4 linked regions of the Salinarimonas sp. genome follow. The main gene of each other region encodes a partner of the protein of the gene in region 2 in a complex. Links are inferred from orthologs where the notes say so. Each region holds a gene or a part of one and is shown on either strand. Other genes may lie near its edges.

Region 1 (4,019 bases), 860 kb from region 2 along the record:
TCGACGCCGTCGACGACGAACTCGTCGAGGGCGCGGCGAAGGCGCATCAGGCACTCGTTGCGCGTGCGGCCGTGCACGATCAGCTTGCCGACGAGCGAATCGTAGTGCGGCGGGATGCGATAGCCCTGGTAGGCGGCGGAATCGACGCGCACGCCGAGCCCGCCCGGCGGGTGGAAATAGGTGATGGTGCCGGGCGAGGGCCGGAAGGTCGCGGGATGCTCGGCGTTGATGCGGCACTCCACCGCGTGGCCCTCGATCCGCACGTCCTCCTGGCGGACCGTGAGCGGGTTGCCGGCGGCGATGCGGATCTGCTCGTTCACGAGATCGATCCCGGTGATCATCTCGGTCACGGGATGCTCCACCTGGATACGGGTGTTCATCTCGATGAAGTAGAATTCCCCGTTCTCGTACAGGAATTCCACCGTGCCGGCGCCGGCGTAGTGCAGCTCCTGCATTGCCTTGGCGACGATCCCGCCGATGCGGGCGCGCTCCTCGGCGTTGAGCGCCGGCGAGGGGCCCTCCTCCCAGACCTTCTGGTGGCGGCGTTGCAGCGAGCAGTCGCGCTCGCCGAGGTGGATCGCGTTGCCGCGCCCGTCGCCGAGGACCTGGATCTCGATGTGGCGGGGCTTCTCGAGGTACTTCTCGATATAGACCGCGTCGTCGCCGAAGGCGGCCTTGGCCTCGGTGCGGGCGGTGACGAAGGCGTGGACGAGCTCGCCCTCGTCGCGCGCGACCTTCATGCCGCGCCCGCCGCCGCCGGCGGCGGCCTTGATCAAGACGGGATAGCCGATCTCCGCCGCCACGCGGCGCGCGCTGTCCTCGTCGTCGACGCCGCCCTCGGAGCCGGGCACGCAGGGGATGCCGAGGCGCTTGGCGGTGCGCTTCGCCTCGATCTTGTCGCCCATGATGCGGATGTGCTCGGGCTTGGGCCCGATGAAGGCGATCTTGTGGTCCGCCAGCACCTCCGCGAAGCGGGCGTTCTCCGACAGGAACCCGTAGCCGGGGTGGATCGCGTCGGCGCCGGTGATCTCGCAGGCCGAGATCAGCGCCGGGACGTTCAGGTAGCTGTCGCGCGCGGGCGGCGGGCCGATGCAGACGCTCTCGTCGGCGAGGCGCACGTGCATGGCGTCGGTGTCGGCGGTGGAATGCACCGCGACGGTCGCGATGCCGAGCTCCTTCGCGGCGCGCAGGATGCGCAGCGCGATCTCGCCCCGGTTCGCGATGAGGATCTTGTCGAACATGCGCCCGGCCGTCATTCGATGATCATCAGGGGCTCGCCGAACTCCACCGGCTGCCCGTCCTCGAACAGGACCTCGACGACGGTGCCGGCGCGCGGCGCGACGATGTCGTTGAACGTCTTCATCGCCTCGATCAGCAGGACGCGCTGCCCGGCCTCGACCTGGGAGCCCACCTCGACGAAGGGCTTCGCCTCGGGCGAGGGACGGCGATAGGCGGTGCCGACCATCGGCGAGGTGACGGCGCCGGGATGCTCGCGCGGGGACGCCTTCGGCGCGGGCGCCGGCGGCGCCGCCATGGCGGCGGCCGGCGCGGGCGCGGCCGGAGCGTGCGCCGGCGCGGCTTGCGGCGCGTAGTGCGGCGCGGCGACGGTGAGGGCCTGCGCCGGCTGGCGCGCGACGCGGATGCGCAGATCGCCCTTCTCGACCTCGATCTCGGTCAGGTCCGTCTCGGAGATGAGACCGGCGAGCTCGCGCACGAGCTCGGGATCGAAGGGGCTGTTCCTGGCCATGGGTGAGGGTGCTCCTACTCGTTCAGGGGCGCGCGGCGGCGTCGGGCCGGGCGCGCAGCGCCGACAGGCAGGCGTCGAAGCCGAGCGTGTAGCTCGCGGCGCCGAAGCCGGCGATGACGCCCTTGCAGACGGGCGCGATCATGGAATGGTGGCGGAAGCTCTCGCGGGCGTGCACGTTCGAGAGGTGGATCTCGACCGCGAGCGCGCCCGAGCCGGCGATCGCGTCCCGCAGGGCGATCGAGGTGTGGGTGTAGGCGCCCGCGTTGATCACGACGCCCGCGCCCTTCAGGCCCGCCTCCTGCACGGCGCTGACGAGGGCGCCCTCGTCGTTCGTCTGCAGGAAGGTCAGCGCCACGCCCTCGGCCTCGGCCTTCGCCCGCAGCCGCGCCTCGATGTCGGCCAGCGTCTCGTGGCCGTACACGGCGGGCTCGCGCCGGCCGAGGAGGTTGAGGTTGGGACCGTTGAGGACGTGGATCTCGAGCATGTCACCGTCGACCGTGCGCACGGGCGAGCGCCCGCCGCGCCGCCCGACGCGCCGTCATAGCGGGAAGCCGCGTGCGACGAAAGGGGGAAGCGGCGCGGATCGCCGCATCCGCCGCCCCCGCCCACAGCGCGATCAGCAGCTCGGGCTTCCGCAGGCGCGGGTGTTCTCCACCGCCTGGGTGAGGCGCTCCTCGCCCACCGCGCCGAAGATCACGCCGTCGCCGACCACCCAGGCCGGCGTGCCGGTGAGGCCGAGCTTGTCGGCGAGCTCGACGTTGGCGGTGATGATCTCGCGCACGCGCTCGGACTTCATGTCCTCGTCGAGGCGCGCCATGTCGAGGCCCATCTCCTCGGCGACCTGGAGCGCGCGGTCGGCGTCGATCTGGCCGCGGGAATTGAGCACGTCCATGTGGAAGCGCGCGGCCTCCTCGGCGTCCATCTGCTCGAAGGCGGCGATGCCGACGCGCGCGGCGCCGAGGGAGCCCGGGCCGAGGACCGGGAAGTCCTTGAGCACGACGCGCAGGTTCGGATCCTTCTCGATCATCGCCATGACGTCGCCGAGCGCGCGCTTGCAGAAGCCGCAATTGTAGTCGAAGAACTCGACCAGGGTGACGTCGCCTTCCGGGTTGCCCAGCACCACGTCGTCCGGCGAGCGGAACAGCAGCTCGGCCGACTCGGTGAGCGCCTCGCGCTGGCGGGCCTCCTGCGCGGCGACCTCGCGGCGCTCGAGCTCGGCGAAGACCTCGCGCATGATCTCGGGATTCTCGAGCAGGTACTCGCGGACGATCTCGCCGATGGCCTCGCGCTCGGCGGCGTCGAAGGTCGCGTCCTGCGCGAGAGACTGCGGCGCTGCGCCCGCGGCGACGGCGAGAAGGGCGGCGAAGCCGGCGGCGGCGGCGGTCGTCTTGAGGTACGAGAACATGGGTCTGTCGGTCCTGTGCTTGCGCGGCTTTCGGTTCAGCGGCGGTTCTCGGGAACGAACTCGTAGATGTCGCGCGCGCGCCGCCAGGCGGGCGTGCCTTCCACGAGGCTGCGCATGGCGCGGAACGCCTGCGTCTGGCCGTTGGTGACGTCGCCCGCGGCCATGTAGTACTCCGCGGTGGCGAGCTCGGCGAGACCGATCTGCCCGGTGCGGCCATAAGCCATGGCGAGATGACGGTAGGCGTCCGGTGATTCGGGCTCGGCGCGCGTCGCGCGTTCCAGCTGGCGGACCGCCTCCTCCAGGCTCGCGCCGTCGCCGAGCGCGATCAACGTCTGGCCGTAGAGCACGCGGATCGTCGGCGCGCCGTCGGAGAGCTGCACGGCGCGGCGCAGGCTCTCGACGGCCTCGCGCGGGCGCGCGCTCTCGAGCAGGAGCTGCCCGCGCAGCTCGTGGAAGTAGGGGTTCGAGGGCTGCTCGCGGATCAGCCCGTCGATCGCCTCCACCGCCTCGCGCGAGCGGCCGGTGCGATGGGCGGCGACCGCGCGGGCGTAGCGCGCCGGCGCGGACGTGTCGTAGGGCGGATAGCGGCGCAGCACCGACTCGGGGCTGTCGACGAAGCCGAACAGCTTTGCGCGCGCGAGATCGTGGCGGGCCTGCAGCGCCGGCGGGTCCCTGCGGTCGCGATAGGGGCTCTCCGCCGCGAGCCGCTCCAGCTGCGAGATGCGCTCGGCCGGCAGCGGATGGCTCTGCAGGTAGGGATCGATGCTAGAGCGGAAGAGGCCCGTATCCGCGAAGCGCCGGAAGGTCGTGATCATGCCAACGGGGGACTGCCCGGTCGCCGTGAGATAGCGGACGGCCGCGACATCC
Region 2 (3,926 bases):
GACGACGCTCGGCGCGACGTCGTAGAGCCGCGCGACCTTCGCCTCCGATTCCTCGGCGCGCACCGCGTCCGCCAAGGCGACAGTGGGCACGCCTCCCTGGGCGGTAATCGGCTTTCCGAAGGCGCGCGTCGGATCGATGACGATGCTGGCGCGCCCCTGGTAGGGCCGCCAGCGCACGACCGCGTCGTCCTCGATGTCGAGGTCCTTGAAGGTTCGGTCGACCACGTCCCGGAAAACGTATTGCCGGTCCCCCAGGTCGATCAGCTCCGGGGCATCCGCGTCGCGCACCGTCTCGAGAAAGATCTTCCGCCCGTCCGTTCGGAACCGGCGCGTGGAGAACGGGCGATCGTCCTCGACGTGGGCGCGCGCTGTCTCCAGGCAGGCGCGAATGGCCTGGAGGCTCAGGCCGGCCCGGAGAAAGGCGTCGACGAATCGCAGCTCGACGAGATCGCGGAAGCCGAGCTCGAGGTGGCCGGCCGCGCGCGGCAGCTGCGGCTCCCACAGCGGCCGCTGGACGACGACGACGCCGTCGCGCCGATACGCGCAGCCGCCGAGCCAGCGGTTGATCTTGGCCGGGCTGATGCGCAGGAGGCGCGACGCCTCGCGGGCGGTGTAGACGCCCGTGCCGATCGCCGCCGAAAGGTCGCCTTGGCTCGTCGCAAGCATGCACGCATCCTAGAGCAGATCGCTTCCTGATGGAATCGCGCGGGGGATTCCCTTCGAGGCCAGTTCGTGATTCACGGTAGAGGCTGGCGGAGGAGGCCAGCCGCCATGACGAAGCCCCTCTCGATGGATCTGAGGCAGCGCGTCCTCGCTGCGGTCGATGCCGGCATGAGCCGCCGGGCCGCGGCGGACCGCTTCGGGATCGCGCCGTCCGCGGCGGTGAAGTGGTTCAACCTTCGGCGCGAGACGGGCTCGGTCGCGCCGCGGGCGCAAGGCGGCGACACGCGGTCCGGGCGGATCGAGGCGCTCGGCCCGGTCATCCTCGCGATGGTGGAGGAGGCGCCGGATCTCACCCTCGTCGAGATCGCCGAGCGGCTCGAGCGCGAGCACGGCGAGCGCTTCGCGCCCTCGACGGTGCACCGCTTCTTCGGCCGCCACGGCCTGACGTTCAAAAAAAGTCCGGCCACGCCAGCGAGCAGGACCGCGCCGACGTCGCCGCGGCCCGCGAGGCCTGGTTCGAGGAGCAGCCCGAGCTCGACCCGCAGCGGCTGATCTTCATCGACGAGACCTGGCTCAACACCAAGATGGCGCGGTTGCGGGGCCGCGCCCCCGAAGGCGAGCGCCTGCGCGCCGGCATCCCTCACGGCCATTGGCGCACCACGACCTTCGTGGCCGGGCTCAGGATCGGCGGGATCGACGCGCCGATGCTGATCGACGGCGCGATCAACGCGGCGAGCTTCCTCGCCTACGTCCAGCAGGTCCTGGTTCCGACGCTGAGCCCCGGCGACGTGGTGATCATGGACAACCTCGCCAGCCACAAGACCCCCGCCGTGCGCGAGGCCATCGAGGCGGCCGGAGCCGAGCTGCGCTTCCTGCCGCCCTACAGCCCGGACTTCAACCCCATCGAGAACGCCTTCGCCAAGCTGAAGGCCCTGCTCAGGAAGGTCGCCGCCCGGACGCGCGACGCCCTCTGGAGCGCCGTCGCCGACGCCATCGAAGCCTTCCCGCCAGAGGAATGCGCGAACTTCTTCACCGCAGCAGGATATGAACCCGAGTGGTGAGAATCTGCTCTAGCGCATGGTCGGAACTGGTCCATGCCTCAATCGCCACGCTCGCGCAAGACGGGCTCTCGCGAGGCGTCCCATCCGCCGCCCCCGCCCCCGATTGGCAACGCCTCGCCTTTTGGATTAAGAGAGGCGCCGAAACTTTCCGAGCCCGCACGAGGGCGCGCCAGGGAGCGGGCGACACGCGCGCCCGCGAGGAACAGCCCCGCCATGAACTGGATCTCCGACGTCGTCCGTCCGCGCATCAAGACGCTGTTCAAGCGCGAGACCCCGGACAACCTCTGGATCAAGTGCCCCGACACCGGGCAGATGGTCTTCCACAAGGACGTGGAGGCCAATCTCTGGGTCATTCCCGGCTCGAACCATCACCTGCGCATGAGCGCGCAGGCGCGGCTCGAGAGCGTGTTCGTCGGCGGCTTCGAGGAGATCCCGCTGCCCGACGTCGCCGCCGACCCGCTCAAGTTCCGGGACGAGAAGCGCTACGCCGACCGTCTGAAGGAGAACCGCGCCAAGACCGGCATGCAAGACGCCGTGCGCGTCGCCGTCGGACCGGTGGGTGGGCTTCCGGTCACCGTCGCCGTGCAGGACTTCGCCTTCATGGGCGGCTCGCTCGGCATGGCCGCGGGCGAGGCGATCGTCACCGCGGCCGAGACCGCGCGGGCGCGCCGCACGCCCTTCGTGCTGTTCGTCGCCTCCGGCGGCGCGCGCATGCAGGAGGGCATCCTCTCGCTCATGCAGATGCCGCGCACAACGGTGGCCCTGCGCCGCCTCAAGGAGGCGGGCCTGCCCTACATCGTCGTGCTCACCCACCCGACGACGGGCGGCGTCTCGGCCTCCTACGCCATGCTGGGCGACATCCACATCGCCGAGCCCGGCGCCGTGATCGGCTTCGCCGGGGCGCGCGTGATCGAGCAGACCATCCGCGAGAAGCTGCCCGAGGGCTTCCAGCGCGCGGAATATCTCAAGGAGCACGGCATGGTGGACATGGTCGTCCACCGCCTGGAGCTGAAGGACACGCTCGTCTCGCTCTGCCGCATCCTGATGAAGGCCCCGGCCCTGGAGCCGGCGGCGCCGGCCCCGGCGCCGGTCTCGCTCGAGAAGGCCGCCAGCGCGCCCGACGAGGCGGCGATCGTCGAGCCCGCTTCGAACGAGACCCGCGAACCCGAGACCGAAGGCGCGCGCGGCTGAGGCCGCGCCACCACCTTTCCCCGACCAGACCCGAGAAGGCGCTCCCATGGAGTCCTCCGACGCCATCCTCGCGCGCCTGCTGGCGCTGCACCCGAAGACCATCGACCTGTCGCTGGCGCGCATCGAATCGCTGCTCGCGCGGCTCGGCCATCCCGAGAAGCGCCTTCCGCCGACGATCCACGTCGCCGGCACGAACGGCAAGGGCTCGACCATCGCCTTCATGCGCGCGATCCTGGAGGCCGCCGGCCTCGCCGTGCACGTCTACACCTCGCCGCATCTCGTGCGCTTCCACGAGCGCATCCGCATCGGCCGCCCCGGCGGCGGCGCCTTCGTTCCGGAAGAGCAGCTCGTCGACGTGCTGCGGGAGTGCGAGGAGGCGAACGAGGGCGCGCCCATCACGGTTTTCGAGATCACCACCGCCGCCGCGCTGAAGATCTTCGCCGACGAGCCGGCGGACGTGCTGCTGCTCGAGGTCGGTCTCGGCGGACGGCTCGACGCCACCAACGTGATCGACGAGCCCGCGGCGACGCTGGTGACGCCCATCGGCCTCGACCATGCGGAATATCTCGGCGAGACGGTGGAGAAGATCGCCGCCGAGAAGGCCGGCATCTTCAAGCGCGGCGCCCCCGCCGTGATCGCCCGGCAGGACTACGAGGCGGCCGAGCGCGTGCTCGTCGACACGGCCGAGCGCGTCGGCGCCTCCCTGGTGCGGCTGGGTGGCCAGGACTTCTCGACCCACGAGGAGAACGGCCGGCTCGTGTTCCAGGACGAGGACGGGCTCCTGGACCTGCCGATGCCGCGCCTGCCGGGCGGGCACCAGCTGACCAACGCCGGCCTCGCCGTCGCGGGGCTTCGCGCGGCGGGCTTCTCGCGCCTGCCGGCCGAGGCCTTCGAACGCGGCATGCTCGAGGCCGAGTGGCCGGGCCGGCTGCAACGCCTCACCCGCGGCGTGCTGCCGGCGCTCGCGCCGGAGGGCGCGGAGGTCTGGGTCGACGGCGGCCACAACCCGGA
Region 3 (4,025 bases), 650 kb from region 2 along the record:
GCTCAGCGGCGAGCCGATCTGCTTGAGATGCGCGATGGCGCGCACGCAATAGGCCACCGAGCGCGCGCTCATGCGCGTCTCGCCGTGGCCGGCGCGGTACTTCATCAGGGCGCGGCAGAGATCGCCGTCGGCGAGCCGCCAGGCCTCGGCGAGGTAGCGCACGCCGTAGCGCACGTTCACCGCCGGCGCGTAGAGCGCGCGCGTCGTACCCTGGAAGCCGAGCATGGCCGCCGTGCCCGGGCGCACCTGCATCAGCCCCACCTCGTCGAGCGCCCCGGCCGCGCCCGGATCGTAGGAGCTCTCGACCGTCACCACCGCGTCGGCCAGCTCCGCGGGGATGCCGTGGCGCTCCGCCTCCTGCGTGACGAGGGCGAGATAGGCGTCGCGGCCGCGCACCGCGAGCGCCTCGGCGAGGGTGGCCTCCAGCACGTCGGAGGTGGTGGGCGGCGCAGCGGGGTCCGGCAGCGGCAGGTCGAGCGCCGCCGCGGGCCCCGCGGCGAGGGCGAGCCCGAAAGCGGCGGCGCGGATACGACGAAGCACGGGCCGTGGCGGCATGAAGAACCCTCCCGGATCGATCGACCCGGGAGGGTGGTGCGGCTTCGCGGGGGGATCAACCCCGCACAGGCTTCGGGTCAGCGAAGTGCGGAATAGCCGGTCGCCGGCCCCGTCGGCTGCGCGCCAGGGATCAAGGCCGCGCCGCGCTGGGGCGGCGTCGGCGCGCTCACCGGAGCGGCCGGCTCGGGCGCGCCGCCGAAGGGCAGGTTCGAGAACAGGCCGCCGAGCATGCGGGCGTAGAACGGCTCGGTGCGGGTCGCTTCGCCGGGCTGCGGCGCGGGCGCCGCGGCGGTCGCGGCCGGTGCGCCCGGCTGCGGCGCGGGCGCCGTCGCGACGGCGGTCGCCGGAGCCTCCGGCTCGATCGGCCGGCCGTTCGAATCGACCGGAACGAGGCGCGGCCCGGCGGCGAGCGCCTCGGGACGGCTGACGATGCCGAGCCGATCGTCGTTCTGCGCCCGACCGGCGTCCAGGGCCGCGAAGGCGGTGGCGCTGGAGACGTCCGTCGTCGTGGCGTTGGCGAGGCCGAAGGAGGGATGACCGCCGCCGTCCTCGTAGACGACGCGCACGGCGGGCTCGCCGGCCTCGATCAGCCGGGCGATCTCGACCTCGTCCTGCAGGGCGCGGGCGCGCACGGCGGCGGCGACCGTGCCGTCGATCGGCGTGCAGTTCTCCGTCCCGAAGGAATAGCGGCCGCCGCAGACCTCGACCGGCGGCTCGCGGCGCGTGACCTCGAAATAGTCCCAGCCTTCCTTCAGGTTGCGCCAGAAGGCGCTGTTCGGGTCGTAGCGGGACTGGGCGAGGTTCTCCGGCGTCATCCGGAACGGATAGGACTGGAACTGGAAGGCGCGCTGGCCGCCCTCGAAGGCCTCGCGGGCGAGGGCGTAGACCTCGGCGATGGCCTCGTCCGTCATGGCGAAGCAGCCGCGCGAGGTGCACGAGCCGTGCACCATCAGGTGCGAGCCGGTGCGGCCGTGAGCGCGGTCGAACGCGTTGGGGAAGCCGGTGTTGAACGAGAGATAGAAGCTCGAGTTCGGGTTCATCAGCCCCGGCGAGACGGCGTAGAAGCCCTCCGGCGCCTGCCGGTCGCCCTCGCGCATCTTCGGGCCGAGCTGCCCGGACCAACGGCAGATCGGGTAGGTCTTGAGGAGCGCGTACTGGCCGTCCTCGGCCTTCTTCCAGACCTCGAGCTCGGATTCCATCTTGAACACGCGGACCAGGATCGGGTCGTCCTGGTCCATGCCCTTCGTGGACATCAGCGCGAGGGTCTGCGGCGGGATCGGCTGCAGGTGCCGGTTGGACGAGACGGTGCTCTCCTGGCAGGCGGCCAGGGAAAGCGCCAGAGCGGCGACGAGCGCGGCTTTTCTCACCATGGGGTCCCCACTCTCCTCGCGCCGTCGCGGCGCGTGTCCTCATCGCCGGCGACCGGGCCCGATGGGCCGGCCGAGCCGCGCGTCCCCCTAGCCTTAGGATCGTTAGCCTTACGCGAACCTTACCGCAAGAGGGAGCCCCCTGCGGCGCGCGTTCAAATACGGTTACCGATTCGTCAAGACCGGAGGGGTCAGAGCTTGCGGCCGATGGCGAGGAACTTGTCGGCGCGCTGGGCGCGGATCGCGTCGGGAGACAGGGGGGCGAGGTCGGCGAGCGCGGCGGCGATGGCGTTGCCCGCGGCCTGGATGACGCCCTCGGGGTCGCGATGCGCCCCGCCGATCGGCTCCGAGACGACGGCGTCGATCACGCCGAGCTTGAGCAGGTCCTGCGCCGTGATCTTCATCGCGGTCGCGGCGTCCTGCGCACGGGCCGCATCGCGCCACAGGATCGAGGCCGCGCCCTCCGGCGAGATCACCGAGTAGATCGCGTGCTCGAGCATCAGCACCTTGTTCGCGGTCGCGAGCGCGATCGCGCCGCCGGAGCCGCCCTCCCCGATGACGAGGGCGACGTTGGGCACGCCGAGCGCGAGGCAGGCCTCGGTGGAGCGGGCGATGGCCTCGGCCTGGCCGCGCTCCTCGGCGTCGATGCCGGGATAGGCGCCGGCCGTGTCGACGAAGGCGATCATCGGCAGGCCGAAGCGCTCGGCCATCTCCATCAGCCGCACGGCCTTGCGGTAGCCCTCGGGCCGGGCCATTCCGAAATTGTGCCGGATGCGGGACTTGGTGTCCGAGCCCTTCTCCTGGCCGATGACGCAGACCGGCTCGCCGCGGAAGCGGCCGAAGCCGCCGACCACCGCCTCGTCCTCGGCGTACTTGCGGTCGCCGGCGAGCGGGGTGAACTCGGTGATGAGCGCCTTCGCGTAGTCGAGGAAGTGCGGGCGCTGCGGATGGCGCGCGACCAGCGTCTTCTGCCAGGGCGTGAGCGCGGCGTAGAGGCCCTTGAGCGCCTCGCTCGCCTTCGCCTCGAGGCGCGCGATGTCGTCCGTGATGGCGACGGCGTCGCGCTCCTCGCCGAGCGCGCGCAGCTCCTCGAGCTTCGCTTCGAGCTCGGCGACGGGTTTTTCGAAATCGAGATAGGTGCGCATCGAACCGCGGTGATGAGATCGGCCGGGCGGCGGCCTGACGGCCTCGCCTCGAAAGCGCGCGGACACTGGCCGCAACGCGGGGGGAAGTCAAGGCGAGGCGCCGGGCGGGTCCGGGCGGCTCAGGACGCGCGGCGCTCCATCAGCGCCGCCATCTCCTCCGCGCCGATGGAGGAGGCGCCGTCGAGGATGAGCCGCGTGGCGAGATCGGCGTATTGCTCGCGGGTGATGGGGCCGTCGGGGCGGAACCAGAGATAGACCCAGTTGAGCATGCCGAACAGCGACATCGTCACCGGCGCGAGCAGCGGCCCCTGCGCCAAAGCGGGGTTGGCGAGGCGCAGCACGCCGGAGAAGCGCCGCACGACATCCCGCTCGAGCGCGAGGATCGCCTGCTGCCGGTCCGGCGGCAGGAGGCGCATGGCGCCGAGCTGCACCCGGTGCTCGTCGTCGCTGTCGCGGTAGACGTCGAGCATCGCGCCCACCAGCCCTCGCAGGCGCGTGCGCGGATCCGCCTTCGGCTCGTCCGCCTCGACGAGCGCCGCGTCGAGTTCCTCGAGATGGGTGCGGACGATGTCGAAGACGAGCTCCTCCTTGCTCTGGTAGTAGTGGTAGAGCAAAGCCTTCGAGACGCCGCAGCCGGCGGCGATCTGCGCCATCGAGGCGCGATCGACGCCGTGCTCGCCGAAGACGCGGGCCGAGGCGCGCAGGATCGCGCCGCGCTTGTCGTCGTAGTCGTTGGCGCGGGTGCGGGCCATCGTGTGCCGCTTACTCCTTCGGTCGCTTGTCGACGACGCGCTTGGCCTTGCCGAGCGAGCGCTCGACGGCGCCCGGATCGCAGACGTTCACCGCCGCCGACACGCCGATCACGCTCTTGACGTGATGCGAGAGCTCCTTGGCGGAGGCGGCCCGCGCCGCGTCGTCGGCCGCCTCGGGCATGGCCTCGACCAGGATGGTCATCGCG
Region 4 (4,039 bases), 860 kb from region 2 along the record:
ACGCGGGCGCCTACACCCACACCTCGATCGCCCTGCGGGACGCGATCGCCGGCTCGGGCGCGCTCGCGGTCGAGATCCACCTCTCGAACGTGCACGCCCGCGAGAGCTTCCGCCACCATTCCATGATCGCGCCCGTCTGCAAGGGCGTCATCGCCGGCTTCGGCGCCGCGAGCTACACGCTCGGCTTCGACGCCTGCCTGTCGGCGCTGCGCGCCCGGCCCGACGCCGCCGCGCGCCCCTGAACGAGTAGGAGCACCCTCACCCATGGCCAGGAACAGCCCCTTCGATCCCGAGCTCGTGCGCGAGCTCGCCGGTCTCATCTCCGAGACGGACCTGACCGAGATCGAGGTCGAGAAGGGCGATCTGCGCATCCGCGTCGCGCGCCAGCCGGCGCAGGCCCTCACCGTCGCCGCGCCGCACTACGCGCCGCAAGCCGCGCCGGCGCACGCTCCGGCCGCGCCCGCGCCGGCCGCCGCCATGGCGGCGCCGCCGGCGCCCGCGCCGAAGGCGTCCCCGCGCGAGCATCCCGGCGCCGTCACCTCGCCGATGGTCGGCACCGCCTATCGCCGTCCCTCGCCCGAGGCGAAGCCCTTCGTCGAGGTGGGCTCCCAGGTCGAGGCCGGGCAGCGCGTCCTGCTGATCGAGGCGATGAAGACGTTCAACGACATCGTCGCGCCGCGCGCCGGCACCGTCGTCGAGGTCCTGTTCGAGGACGGGCAGCCGGTGGAGTTCGGCGAGCCCCTGATGATCATCGAATGACGGCCGGGCGCATGTTCGACAAGATCCTCATCGCGAACCGGGGCGAGATCGCGCTGCGCATCCTGCGCGCCGCGAAGGAGCTCGGCATCGCGACCGTCGCGGTGCATTCCACCGCCGACACCGACGCCATGCACGTGCGCCTCGCCGACGAGAGCGTCTGCATCGGCCCGCCGCCCGCGCGCGACAGCTACCTGAACGTCCCGGCGCTGATCTCGGCCTGCGAGATCACCGGCGCCGACGCGATCCACCCCGGCTACGGGTTCCTGTCGGAGAACGCCCGCTTCGCGGAGGTGCTGGCGGACCACAAGATCGCCTTCATCGGGCCCAAGCCCGAGCACATCCGCATCATGGGCGACAAGATCGAGGCGAAGCGCACCGCCAAGCGCCTCGGCATCCCCTGCGTGCCCGGCTCCGAGGGCGGCGTCGACGACGAGGACAGCGCGCGCCGCGTGGCGGCGGAGATCGGCTATCCCGTCTTGATCAAGGCCGCCGCCGGCGGCGGCGGGCGCGGCATGAAGGTCGCGCGCGACGAGGGCGAGCTCGTCCACGCCTTCGTCACCGCCCGCACCGAGGCCAAGGCCGCCTTCGGCGACGACGCGGTCTATATCGAGAAGTACCTCGAGAAGCCCCGCCACATCGAGATCCAGGTCCTCGGCGACGGGCGCGGCAACGCGATCCACCTCGGCGAGCGCGACTGCTCGCTGCAACGCCGCCACCAGAAGGTCTGGGAGGAGGGCCCCTCGCCGGCGCTCAACGCCGAGGAGCGCGCCCGCATCGGCGGGATCGTCGCCAAGGCAATGCAGGAGCTGCACTACGCCGGCGCCGGCACGGTGGAATTCCTGTACGAGAACGGGGAATTCTACTTCATCGAGATGAACACCCGTATCCAGGTGGAGCATCCCGTGACCGAGATGATCACCGGGATCGATCTCGTGAACGAGCAGATCCGCATCGCCGCCGGCAACCCGCTCACGGTCCGCCAGGAGGACGTGCGGATCGAGGGCCACGCGGTGGAGTGCCGCATCAACGCCGAGCATCCCGCGACCTTCCGGCCCTCGCCCGGCACCATCACCTATTTCCACCCGCCGGGCGGGCTCGGCGTGCGCGTCGATTCCGCCGCCTACCAGGGCTATCGCATCCCGCCGCACTACGATTCGCTCGTCGGCAAGCTGATCGTGCACGGCCGCACGCGCAACGAGTGCCTGATGCGCCTTCGCCGCGCCCTCGACGAGTTCGTCGTCGACGGCGTCGACACGACGCTCCCCCTTTTCAGGACGCTCGTTCGGAACCAAGATATCCAGAACGGCCTGTACGACATCCATTGGCTGGAGCACTTTCTCAAGACCGGGGGGCTGGACGAAAGCCCGTGACCCCCGGCGCGCCCACGGGACCCTGATGCACAGCGGCATCGTCCAGATCACGCCGGAGATCGTCCTGCGCGCCTACGCCGCGGGCATCTTTCCCATGGCGGAGAGCGCGGAGGATCCCGGCATCTACTGGGTGGAGCCGCGCGAGCGCGGGATCATCCCGCTCGACGGCTTCCACGTGAACAAGCGCCTCGTCCGCACGGTGCGGGCGGACGTGTTCGAGGTGCGGGTCGACACCGATTTCGAGGGCGTCATCGACGGCTGCGCCGCGCCGGGGCCGGACCGGGAGAAGACCTGGATCAATTCCCGCATCCGGCGCATCTACGGCGACCTGTTCGACCTCGGCTATTGCCACACGGTGGAGGTCTGGGACGGGAACGCGCTCGTCGGCGGGCTCTACGGGGTGAGCCTCGGCGCCGCCTTCTTCGGCGAGAGCATGTTCCACCGCGCCCGCGACGCCTCGAAGGTGGCGCTCGTCCACCTCGTGGCCCGCCTCAAGCGCGGCGGCTACATGCTGCTCGACACGCAATTCGTGACGGAGCACCTCGCGCAGTTCGGCGCGAGCGAGGTCTCGCGGCGCGAGTACAAGCGCCTGCTCGGCGAGGCGCTCGCCTACGAAGCGCGCTGGGACGCCTGGCCCGTGGGCGAGCCCGTCTCGGGCGCGCAGGCGCTCGACATGATCGCCACGAAGCGGCGCATGCCGTGAGGGGAGGGCCGCCTCCGGCGGCCGCGGCCCCTGGACGCTCGGCGCGAGCCGAGACATGCTCTCGGTCGACCCACGTCCCGAGGAAGCCGTCGCATGCCCGCCAGTCCCGCCTCCATCCGCGCCGCGAGCCCCGCCGACGAGCCGGCGCTCGCGCGGCTCTATGCGGCCGCGTTCCCGGAGGAGGACCTTTTTCCGATCGTGAAGGCCCTGTCGGGGCTCGGCGACGTGGTGCTCTCGCTCGTCGCGACCGCCGACGAGCGAGGGGGCGGGCAACCGGAGGGAACGCGGGCGCCGATCCTGGGGCACGTCGCCTTCAGCCGCTGCGGGGTGGACGGGCGCGCGGCGCCGCTGGCGCTGCTCGCGCCGCTCTGCGCGGCGCCGGAGGCCCAGCGCGGCGGGATCGGCTCGGCGCTGGTTCGGGAAGGCTTCCGCCGCCTCGAGGAGGCGGGCGTGCGGCGCGTGCTGGTGCTCGGCGATCCCGGCTATTACGGCCGCTTCGGATTTACGCCCGAGACCGCGATCGCGCCGCCCTACGATCTTCCCGAGGCGTGGCGCGCGGCCTGGCAGGGGGCGTCGCTCGGCGACGGGCCGGCGCCGCCGCCCGGCCGGCTCACCCCGCCCGGGCCGTGGATGCGGCCCGCGCTATGGGGGCCGTGAGCGCGGCCCGAAACGAAAAGCGCCGGCCTTTCGGCCGGCGCTCTCGCGTCTCGTTGGCTCTCGCGGCGCGGATTACGCGACGGCGAGCTTGTCCGCCGAGGACTTGCCGGTGCGGCGGTCGGCGACGATCTCGTAGGAGACCTTCTGGCCCTCGTTGAGGCCGCGCAGGCCCGCGCGCTCGACGGCGGAGATGTGGACGAACACGTCGTTTCCGCCCTCGTCGGGCTGAATGAAGCCGTAGCCCTTGGTCGTGTTGAACCACTTCACGGTGCCGGTCTGCATGACGATTCCTTTCAAGGCATGCTGGTAGGCTCGGGCGTGCGCGACTGGCGCCCGCCCATGGGATATCGATGTCTTGGTAGAGGGGTCGTCAGCCGCGCCGTGAAGCGCTCCTGGCCAAGTCGTCCGGCCGAAAACTCGATGCTGTTCAGATAAGGGGGAAATGGGGCGTTTCCAAGATGGCCGGCGTGGATATTTTCGCGGCTCCGCGCCGGCCCCGCCCACCCCTCAATGATTGTCCCGCGGCACCCCGAACGTCGAGGCGATGCGC

The links.
Region 1: the proteins of accD (region 2) and accB are in contact, whole or in part, in a solved structure (PDB 8UXZ), measured with the Escherichia coli proteins. The link is inferred for Salinarimonas sp. from one-to-one orthologs.
Region 3: the proteins of accD (region 2) and ABL310_RS23355 are in contact, whole or in part, in a solved structure (PDB 8UXZ), measured with the Escherichia coli proteins. The link is inferred for Salinarimonas sp. from one-to-one orthologs.
Region 4: the proteins of accD (region 2) and accC are in contact, whole or in part, in a solved structure (PDB 8UXZ), measured with the Escherichia coli proteins. The link is inferred for Salinarimonas sp. from one-to-one orthologs.

Annotation. Positions count from the first base shown.
Region 1 is NZ_CP157794.1:3,532,063-3,536,081, forward strand. The notes cover bases 1-2,929. They hold accB (acetyl-CoA carboxylase biotin carboxyl carrier protein), read right to left. Parts: upstream 1,748-2,929; coding sequence 1,253-1,747; downstream 1-1,252. Other genes in these bases: accC (acetyl-CoA carboxylase biotin carboxylase subunit), read right to left, coding at 1-1,241; aroQ (type II 3-dehydroquinate dehydratase), read right to left, coding at 1,770-2,231; ABL310_RS16285 (DsbA family protein), read right to left, coding at 2,364-2,929. Also shown: more of ABL310_RS16285, read right to left, coding at 2,930-3,152; ABL310_RS16290 (M48 family metalloprotease), read right to left, coding at 3,188-4,019. UniProt on the Escherichia coli protein: This protein is a component of the acetyl coenzyme A carboxylase complex; first, biotin carboxylase catalyzes the carboxylation of the carrier protein and then the transcarboxylase transfers the carboxyl group to form malonyl-CoA.
Region 2 is NZ_CP157794.1:4,387,649-4,391,574, forward strand. What follows is about bases 1,091-3,926. They hold accD (acetyl-CoA carboxylase, carboxyltransferase subunit beta), read left to right. Parts: upstream 1,091-1,937; coding sequence 1,938-2,915; downstream 2,916-3,926. Other genes in these bases: ABL310_RS20265 (folylpolyglutamate synthase/dihydrofolate synthase family protein), read left to right, coding at 2,962-3,926. Outside these bases: ABL310_RS20250 (hypothetical protein), read right to left, coding at 1-666.
Region 3 is NZ_CP157794.1:5,033,414-5,037,438, forward strand. Bases 1,091-4,025 are described here. They hold ABL310_RS23355 (acetyl-CoA carboxylase carboxyltransferase subunit alpha), read right to left. Parts: upstream 3,068-4,025; coding sequence 2,114-3,067; downstream 1,091-2,113. Other genes in these bases: ABL310_RS23350 (murein L,D-transpeptidase family protein), read right to left, coding at 1,091-1,925; ABL310_RS23360 (TetR/AcrR family transcriptional regulator), read right to left, coding at 3,187-3,819; paaK (phenylacetate--CoA ligase PaaK), read right to left, coding at 3,830-4,025. In the rest of the region: ABL310_RS23345 (transglycosylase SLT domain-containing protein), read right to left, coding at 1-555; more of ABL310_RS23350, read right to left, coding at 633-1,090. UniProt on the Escherichia coli protein: Component of the acetyl coenzyme A carboxylase (ACC) complex. First, biotin carboxylase catalyzes the carboxylation of biotin on its carrier protein (BCCP) and then the CO(2) group is transferred by the carboxyltransferase to acetyl-CoA to form malonyl-CoA.
Region 4 is NZ_CP157794.1:3,530,035-3,534,073, reverse strand. Bases 1-2,949 are described here. They hold accC (acetyl-CoA carboxylase biotin carboxylase subunit), read left to right. Parts: upstream 1-770; coding sequence 771-2,129; downstream 2,130-2,949. Other genes in these bases: ABL310_RS16260 (GNAT family N-acetyltransferase), read left to right, coding at 2,926-2,949; aat (leucyl/phenylalanyl-tRNA--protein transferase), read left to right, coding at 2,155-2,832; accB (acetyl-CoA carboxylase biotin carboxyl carrier protein), read left to right, coding at 265-759; aroQ (type II 3-dehydroquinate dehydratase), read left to right, coding at 1-242. Outside these bases: more of ABL310_RS16260, read left to right, coding at 2,950-3,489; ABL310_RS16255 (cold-shock protein), read right to left, coding at 3,562-3,771; ABL310_RS16250 (IlvD/Edd family dehydratase), read right to left, coding at 3,997-4,039. UniProt on the Escherichia coli protein: This protein is a component of the acetyl coenzyme A carboxylase complex; first, biotin carboxylase catalyzes the carboxylation of the carrier protein and then the transcarboxylase transfers the carboxyl group to form malonyl-CoA.